Regions from separate parts of the Pseudomonas sp. GW823-FHT02F05 genome, predicted to be linked through region 2. Evidence: riboswitches for the same ligand, from Rfam matches in the RefSeq annotation. Region 2 holds a riboswitch; each other region holds the start of a gene.
The links. A riboswitch is a leader RNA that binds a small molecule or an ion and turns the genes downstream of it on or off. The one in region 2 is predicted to bind cobalamin.
Positions count from the first base shown of each region.

Region 1: linked by a shared signal. The riboswitch ahead of cobO (cob(I)yrinic acid a,c-diamide adenosyltransferase) and the one ahead of AC1RAC_RS02220 (CbtB domain-containing protein) in region 2 are both predicted to bind cobalamin.
Region 3: linked by a shared signal. The riboswitch ahead of AC1RAC_RS17410 (ABC transporter substrate-binding protein) and the one ahead of AC1RAC_RS02220 (CbtB domain-containing protein) in region 2 are both predicted to bind cobalamin.

Region 1 is NZ_JBXAJM010000024.1:83,553-86,466, forward strand. Features, by position in the region: gene AC1RAC_RS24380 (PQQ-dependent sugar dehydrogenase) at 32-1,345, opposite strand; cobalamin riboswitch at 1,445-1,691, shown strand; gene cobO (cob(I)yrinic acid a,c-diamide adenosyltransferase) at 1,771-2,382, shown strand; gene AC1RAC_RS24390 (cobyrinic acid a,c-diamide synthase CobB) at 2,379-2,914, shown strand, end outside.
Region 2 is NZ_JBXAJM010000001.1:488,300-491,213, reverse strand. Features, by position in the region: gene cobM (precorrin-4 C(11)-methyltransferase) at 1-69, opposite strand, end outside; gene AC1RAC_RS02230 (cobalamin biosynthesis protein) at 140-532, opposite strand; gene AC1RAC_RS02225 (CbtA family protein) at 529-1,233, opposite strand; gene AC1RAC_RS02220 (CbtB domain-containing protein) at 1,245-1,433, opposite strand; cobalamin riboswitch at 1,531-1,743, opposite strand; cobalamin riboswitch at 1,785-1,984, shown strand; gene cobW (cobalamin biosynthesis protein CobW) at 2,078-2,914, shown strand, end outside.
Region 3 is NZ_JBXAJM010000014.1:10,536-13,449, forward strand. Features, by position in the region: gene AC1RAC_RS17405 (DNA/RNA non-specific endonuclease) at 1-462, shown strand, start outside; cobalamin riboswitch at 582-774, shown strand; gene AC1RAC_RS17410 (ABC transporter substrate-binding protein) at 890-1,900, shown strand; gene AC1RAC_RS17415 (FecCD family ABC transporter permease) at 1,897-2,901, shown strand; gene AC1RAC_RS17420 (ABC transporter ATP-binding protein) at 2,898-2,914, shown strand, end outside.

The DNA.
Region 1 (2,914 bases), on a different contig from region 2:
CAAGCCCGCTCCCACATTGGTGTGTGGCGATTTACTTAACAGCCGACACTCGCCAAACCTTATTGCCCACATCATCGGCCACCAGCAAATCCCCCTGCTGATCTATCACCACGCCGACCGGCCGGCCCATGGCTTTCTCATCGCTATCAAGAAACCCCGTCAGCACATCCACCGGTTGCCCTTTCGGCTGGCCCCCTTCGAAGGGAACGAAAATCACCTTGTAGCCACTGTGCGGCTTGCGGTTCCAGGAACCATGCTGGCCGATAAATGCGCCATTACTGAAGGGAGCGGGCAGTTTGCTGCCCTCGGCGAAGGTCAGCCCCAGCGACGCAGTATGAGGGCCTACCGCATAGTCGGGAGCGATGGCCTTGGCGACCATGTCCAGGTTCTGCGGGGTGACACGCACATCCACATGCTGGCCGTAATAACTGAAAGGCCAGCCGTAGAAGCCGCCATCCTTGACCGAGGTGATGTAATCCGGCACCAGGTCACTGCCGATCTCATCGCGTTCGTTGACCGCCGTCCACAGCTTGCCGCTCTGTGGCTCCCACGCCATGCCGTTGGGGTTGCGCAGGCCGGAGGCAAAAATGCGGTGTTGGCCGCTGGCGCGGTCGACTTCCCAAATGGCGGCGCGGCCCTGTTCGGCTTCCAGGCCGTTTTCGCCGACGTTGCTGTTGGAGCCGACGCTCACGTACAGCTTGCTGCCGTCCTGGCTGGCCACCACATTTTTGGTCCAGTGGTGGTTCAAGGGGCCACCGGGTAAGTCCACTACCTTGGCGCCTGGGGCTGTGATTGCGGTTTCACCCGGCTGATAGGGGAAGCGCAGCAACTTATCCGAATCGGCCACATACAGGTCGTTGCCCACCAAGGTCATGCCAAACGGCGAATTGAGGTTCTCCAGGAACACCGCGCGAGTTTCTGCCACACCGTCATGGTCGGCATCGCGCAGCAAGGTAATACGGTTCGGGCTCGGCACCCCGGCGCCAGCGCGATCCATGACCTTTTCCATCACCCAGCCACGTACGCCTTTGGCATCGTCCGGCTTGGGCGGTGCATTGGTCTCGGCCACCAGCACGTCGCCGTTGGGCAGCACGTAGAGCCAGCGCGGATGATCCAGGCCTTCGGCGAACGCGGCCACTTGGGTACCGGCGGCGGCGATGGGCTTGGCGCCTTCGGGCCAGCCGATGGCCGGGGCGATATTGACGGTGGGGATCAGCGTCTTGTTCGGCTCCGGCAACTTGGGCGAGGGCCCGGTGCCATCGGCGACCTGCAGGGTCGAGCTTTCGCCGCACGCGGCGAGGCTGCCTGCAAGCATGATCAGTAGGGCGAGTCGGGTTTTAGGCATGGTTTTCTCCTTGATACCTGTAGGGGTAGAGAAGCACGAACGGCAGATGGTTCAAGTACAAGGCCAGCTTTAATTGACGCTCCACCCCCAACCCACTAACCTTCGCGGCTTGTTCCAGGTGCTCTGTGGCGCGCGCGTCGACAGAGTGAAACAGGGAAGCCGGTGAGTGAGCGCACTTGTACACAGTGCCGCCGCGATTCCGGCGCTGCCCCCGCAACGGTAAATGAGTCAAGACGGTGCTGTTTGCCACTGTATCGCGTGCGATATGGGAAGGCGCACCCTCGGCTGCTTGCTATCAAAAGCGCCACTCATGAGCCCGGAGACCGGCCTGGATCATCCAACAGCATCACGGTGGGCGATGCTTGGCTGTCTGTTTTTTCTTTTTCCTGCCCGCCGTTTTTGTCCAGCCCCAACGGAGAGCTGCCATGACTGATTCCCCCGACCGCGACGAACGCCACTTGGCGCGCATGCTGCGCAAAAAAGCCGTGATTGACGAGCGCATCGCCAATTCCCCCAATGAGTGCGGCCTGCTGCTGGTGCTGACCGGCAACGGCAAAGGCAAGAGCAGTTCGGCGTTCGGCATGTTGGCCCGGGCCATGGGGCATGGCATGCAATGCGGTGTGGTGCAGTTCATCAAGGGGCGTAACAGCACCGGCGAAGAATTGTTTTTCCGCCGCTTCCCCGAGCAGGTGCACTTTCATGTGATGGGCGAAGGCTTCACCTGGGAAACCCAGGATCGCCAGCGCGATATCGCCGCTGCCGAAGCGGCTTGGGCGGTGTCCCGGGCCATGTTGAATGACCCCTCTATCGGCTTGGTGGTGCTGGACGAATTGAACATCGCCCTCAAGCACGGTTACCTTGACCTGGACCAGGTACTCAGCGACCTGCAAGCCCGCCCGCCCATGCAGCATGTGGTGGTCACCGGCCGTGGCGCCAAGCCTGAGCTGATCGAAATGGGCGACACCGTCACCGAAATGGGCATGCTCAAGCACGCGTTCCAGGCCGGTATCAAGGCACAGAAAGGCGTCGAACTTTGAATCAGCCCCGTCATTGCCCGGCCGTATTGATCGCCGCTCCGGCGTCCGGCCAGGGCAAAACCACGGTCACCGCCGCGCTCGCCCGTTTGCACCGCAACCTGGGACGCAAGGTGCGCGTGTTCAAATGCGGGCCGGACTTTCTCGACCCGATGATCCACGAGCGTGCCAGTGGCGCGCCGGTGTACCAGTTGGACATGTGGATGGTGGGCGAGCAGGAAAGCCGCCGCCTGCTCTGGGAGGCAGCGGGGGAGGCTGACCTGATCCTCATCGAAGGCGTGATGGGCCTGTTCGACGGCACGCCTTCCAGCGCTGACCTGGCGCGGCACTTCGGTGTACCGGTGCTGGGCGTGATCGATGGCACCGCCATGGCCCAGACGTTCGGCGCCCTGGCCCTGGGGCTGGCGCGCTATCAGCCCGACCTGCCGTTCGCCGGCGTGCTGGCCAATCGCGTCGGCACCCTGCGCCATGCGCAATTGCTTGAAGGCAGCCTCACCGAGGGCTTGCGTTGGTACGGCGCGTTATCCCGTGAGAC
Region 2 (2,914 bases):
CAGTCGCTGGCCTTTGACGGTGATCAATTCCGGGTCGCCGGGGCCGGCGCCGATAAAGTAGACGGTCATGGAGAAGTCCTGTTCAGAAACGCGTGAGCATGAACACGGCTCATGCTCAAAAGCGGCAATTATCGGGATTTTAGCCCGCGCAGGCCAATGCAAGGGTCGCCTGTGCGCTTTTCTGGCGGGTGATCAGCAGGCGCGCGGGGCCGTTGGACAGGTGCTCGGCCAGGGCCAGGGCGGCGCTTTCGGCCACCCCATAACAGCCGGTATGGGCAAACGCCAGCGTTGAGAGATGACTTAGCCGATGCTCATAGTCCGCCAGTCGCTCGGCGCTGAAGCACTGCAAGGGCAGGTTCAACCGCTGGGCCAGCGCCAGCAGCCCAGGTTCATCGCGCTTGCGATCAATGCTTGCCAGCGCAGTTATGCGTGAGCGATCAATGCCTGCCGCGGCCAGGGCTCCGTCCAGCAACGCCAGCAGGCTGTGAACCTCACAGCCACGCTGGCAGCCCAAACCGACAACCAGCATCATGCCGAGTATTGGTCGTCGCCGTTGCGGCGGAACAACCAGGCGCTGATCAGGCCCAGGGCCAGCCAGAAGGCGACGTTGGTCAACTGCGAGGCGATCTTGAACTGCGCTTCGAGCGCCTCCGGGGCCAGCATTGAATGTACCTCAGGTTGCGGAGCGCCGATGACGTGGGGTACGGCAAGGATCGCCAGCCCAAGGCCTTTCAACAGCCAGTTGCGGCCGAACACGATCAGCGCCAGGCCGGCGGCGGTGGAGGCTGCGGTACCGATCCACCAGGTCTGGCGTAGCGTCAGGTCAGCCGCCGCAGTGCCCGGCAGTTCCGGTGGCAGGCCCAGGGTGGGTGCCAGTACAAAGGTCGCGTAGCCGGCCAGGCCCCAGAGCAGGCCTTGGGCGATGCGGGTCGGCGCACGCAGCGTGTAGAGGCCGGCGAGCATCAGTGCAAAGCCTACGGCCACCACCAGGTTGCCTCCAGTGGTGGACAACACACGCTGCCAGCCATCTTCCGGCTCCCAGGCTTGGGCATCGTGGCTGTGGGCAGCAGCGCCAGCGGCGTGCTCGTGCACCACTTCAGCGGCTGGCGGGGCTTTTTCAAAGCTTTCCGCCTGCAGGATTAGCGGTGCCACCCAGAAACTTTGCAGCAGGGTCAGCAGCAAGGCAGCCAAAAGCCCAGTGAACCCTGCGGTTTGCGCAATACGCTTGATCATGTCGGCAGCTCTCAATGGCACGGGAACGCGGCGCTGTGGCGGGTATCGTGGGCGGCGTTGTGCACCGCCTCGATATGCGAGAACCCGGCGAAATACACCAAACACGCGCCGAGTATCGACGCACCGATGGCGGCGGTCAGGCGTTGGCTGAGGGTGGCGGTGCTAGTAGCGGTGTGCGAAGTGCTGCTGATGATCGACATGGCGCGTCCCTTTCAGGTGTCAGGGTGAAACGAGCGCATGAAAACCCCACGCGCCAGGCACGCAGGGTTCTGAACAGCGCCCGCCCACCGCGGGTTTGTTATCTGAATTTTTCGGGCCGGTCTCCGGGCTTGCGAGGGGCGGCTCTTGAAAGAGTCCTCCTGAAAGCATCGCCTTCCCATGCAAAAGCACAGTGGCCGTGACGCTTCGCTCGCTTACCGTTGCGGGGGCAGCACCGGACTGGTCATAGGTCTATGACGCACCGGTTTCCCGTTTCACCCTGTGAAGGGCACCCGAAACAAGGCGTGTAGGAGAGCATGGGCCGGGACGGTAGTCAAATGCTGCAAGCCACTGTAGCCTTGCACCTTCGAGGTTCTTCGGCCCAGGCCGAAGCTAAGAAGGGAACGCGGTTCAAGCCGCGGCTGCCCCCGCAACTGTGAAGGGTTCAGTTGACTGCCACGCCACTGCCGATAGGGCGGGAAGGCGCAGTCAGCGTTGGTCGCAAGACCTGCACACCCCAAGCCAGGAGACCTGCCTCGCAACCGATTTTCCAATTCAACCGGGCGGGGTGATCCGGTGACGAAATCCGCTGCTGCGCGCTGCCGCAGGGCCTGTCGTCCCGTATGCCCGCCCCAAAGGGCATCCGATGAAAACACTGGCCAAACTCCCCGTCACCATCGTTACCGGCTTCCTTGGCTCGGGCAAAACCACGCTGTTGCGCCATATGCTCGACAACGCCCAGGGCCGTCGCATTGCGGTGATCGTCAACGAGTTCGGCGAGCTGGGCATCGACGGTGAAATCCTCAAGCAGTGTTCTATCGGTTGCACCGAAGAAGAGGCCAATGGCCGCGTCTACGAGCTGGCCAACGGTTGCCTGTGCTGCACCGTGCAGGAAGAGTTCTTTCCGGTGATGCGCGAACTGGTCGCCCGTCGCGGTGACCTGGACCATATCCTCATCGAAACCTCGGGCCTGGCCCTGCCCAAGCCGTTGGTGCAAGCCTTCCAGTGGCCGGAAATCCGCAGCGCCTGTACCGTTGACGCGGTGATCACCGTAGTCGACAGCCCAGCCGTGGCCGCCGGTACCTTTGCCGCCTTCCCGGACCAGGTCGACGCCCAGCGCAAACTCGACCCTAACCTGGACCACGAATCACCCTTGCACGAACTGTTCGCCGACCAACTGGCCAGCGCTGACCTGGTGATCCTCAACAAATCCGACCTGATCAGCGCCGAAGACCTGGCCCGCGTGCGCCTGGAAGTCGCCGAAGAACTGCCGCCCGCGGTGAAGATCATCGAAGCCAGCAGCGGTCGTCTGCCCCTGGACGTGCTGATCGGCCTGGGCGCCGGTTCCGAAGAGCATATCGACGGGCGTCACAGCCATCACGACCATCACCACGAGGGTGAAGACGACCACGATCACGATGCCTTTGACTCCATCTCCATCGACTTGCCCCAAGCCGATGAGGCGCTGCTGCTCGACGCCCTG
Region 3 (2,914 bases), on a different contig from region 2:
AACACCGCCAACTTCGACACCTTTCACTTCACCAATTGCTCACCCCAAATGAGCGGCTTCAACCAGAAGACCTGGCTGGAGCTCGAAGACTACATCCTCGACAACACCCAGCGCTGGAAAGCCCGGGCCACGGTGTTTACCGGGCCAGTGTTCGCCGATGACGACCGACTGTACCGTGGCGTGAAAATCCCCAAGGCGTTCTGGAAAGTAGTGGCCTACCTCAGCGACGATGGCAAGCCTTCCGCCAGCGCCTACATGATTGACCAGAGCCGCGAACTGGGCCAACTCGACCTGGTATTCGGCCCGCTTCGAACCTACCAGCGCAGTGTGATTGCGATCGAACAACTGACCGGCATCCGCTTCGCCAACCTGGCCGACTACGACGGCTTCAGCAACGAAGAGCGCGCCACAGGCACCCGGATCGAAGCGTTGATCCGCGGCCCCCAGGATATTCGGCTCTGACGCTTCTTTTGTAGGAGCGAGCTTGCTCGCGAAGAACAGGAAAGCGCCGCGGGGCATCAGGTGCCCAGCGTTATCGTTGACGACCTTCGCGAGCAAGCTCGCTCCTACAGGGGGTGATCGCTTACCATACCGCCGCCGGTTCCCGTATGGGACTAACAGGGAATTCGAAACGCCGCACGCGACGTGAACCGAAACTGCCCCCGCAACTGTAGATGCCGAGCCTGCCCTTGAATGCCACTGGACCACGTCCGGGAAGGCGGGGCATGGCGACGACGCATCAGTCAGGAGACCTGCCGGCCCAGCTAACTCACTAACCGGCGGGGTGTCCGGGAAGGACATCCTGGCCCTGCGCATCAGCAGCCTCCATGGGCGTATTTCCGAGCCGTACCTCCCCTGCTGCACCTACGGTTCACAAGGAGATCGCCTCATGCTGCCACGCGTTACCGCCCTGATCGCAGGCTTGGGTATGTGTGCCCTGGCGCAAGCCGCGCCAACTCAGTACCCGCTGACCCTGCAAAACTGCGGCAGCACCCTGACCTTCCAGCACGCCCCAGCCCGCAGCGTCACCATCGGCCAGGCCGCCACTGAGATGCTGTATGCCCTGGGCGTGGGCGACAAGGTGGTCGGCACTTCGCTGTGGTTCAATAACGTGGCGGCGCAGTACAAGGCCCAGGACGATCACATCGAGCGCCTGGCCAACAACGAGCCCAGCTTCGAAGCCGTACTCGCCAAGCGCCCGCAACTGGTGGCCGCCGAGCTGGAATGGGTGGTGGGCCCCCAAGGCGTGGTCGGTACCCGTGAACAGTTTCATGAACTGAAGATCCCCACCTACCTGTTGCCGTCCGATTGCGAAGGCAAGGACAACCTGGTCGGCGCCGACGGCACGCGATTGGAGCCCTTTCGCATCGAGACGATCTACCAGAGCCTCCAGCAACTGGCGCAGATTTTCGACGTGCAGGATCGCGGCCAACAACTGACCGACGAACTCAAGGCGCGCCTGGCCAAATCCGTCGCCACGGCCCAGGGCAAGGGCTTGCAGCAAGCCAGCGCACTGGTGTGGTTCTCCAGCGCCGAAATGGCCAGCGACCCTTACGTAGCCGGCCACAAAGGCGTGCCGCAATTCATGCTGCAAACCCTTGGCTTGCGTAACGTGGTGCAGTCCGATGAGGAGTGGCCTGCCGTCGGCTGGGAAACCATCGCCAAGGCCAATCCCACCTTCCTGGTGATCGCACGCATGGATCGCCGTCGCTACCCGGCCGACGACCATGAAAAGAAACTCGCCTTCCTGCGCAGCGACCCCGTGACCCGCAACATGGACGCGGTGAAGAACAACCGCATCATCATCCTCGACGCTCTGGCCTTGCAGGCGAGCCTGCGCACCTTCGAGGGCCTTGAACAACTGGCGGCCGCCATTGACGGCTACCACCTGGGCCAATGATGCGCACCCTACTCGCCCTGGCGTTGCTGCTGCTCGCCCTGCTCGCTGGCGTCGCCATCGGTGAAACCGCCATCGAACCGCAGGTGGTGCTGCAGGTGCTCGCCAATAAACTCTGGGGCGCCAGCTATGCACTGGACCCCATCGACGAAGGCGTGGTGTGGAACTACCGCCTCACCCGTGCATTGGTGGCCGCAGCTTGCGGCGCAGGGTTGGCGACGTGCGGCGTGATCCTGCAATCGCTGCTGCGTAACCCGCTGGCCGACCCGTACCTGCTGGGCATCAGCGCCGGCGCGTCAACCGGTGCGGTACTCGTGGCCTTGATAGGCGTGGGCGGTGGCCTGGTGTCGTTGTCGGCGGGCGCGTTTGTGGGGGCGATGGCGGCCTTTGCGCTGGTGACTCTGCTCGCACGAGCCAGTGGATCGTCCAGCGGCACCGGGCAGATTATCCTCGCGGGCATCGCCGGTTCACAGTTGTTCAATGCCCTGACCGCGTTCCTGATCACCAAGTCGGCCAGCTCCGAACAAGCCCGCGGCATTATGTTCTGGCTGCTGGGCAACCTCAGCGGCGTGCGCTGGCCGTCGGTGTGGTTGGCGGTGCCGGTGGCGGTCGTGGGGCTCGCCGTGTGCCTGTGGCACCGGCGTGCACTGGATGCGTTCACCTTCGGCAGCGACGCGGCAGCCTCCCTCGGCATCCCGGTGCGCCGCGTGCAATTTGTGCTGGTGGCCTGCGCCGCGTTGGTGACGGCGGTGATGGTGTCTATCGTCGGCTCCATCGGGTTTGTCGGCCTGGTGATTCCCCATGCGGTGCGCCTGTTGCTTGGCACCGGGCATTCGCGTTTGCTGCCAGCCAGTGCCTTGGGTGGCGCGCTGTTTTTGATCGCTGCAGACGTGCTGTCGCGCACCTTGATCAAGGGCCAGGTGATTCCGGTGGGTGTGGTCACCGCATTGGTGGGCGCGCCGGTGTTTGCGCTGATCCTGATCGGCCGGAGGAATGCCCGATGAGCGTACTCAGTTG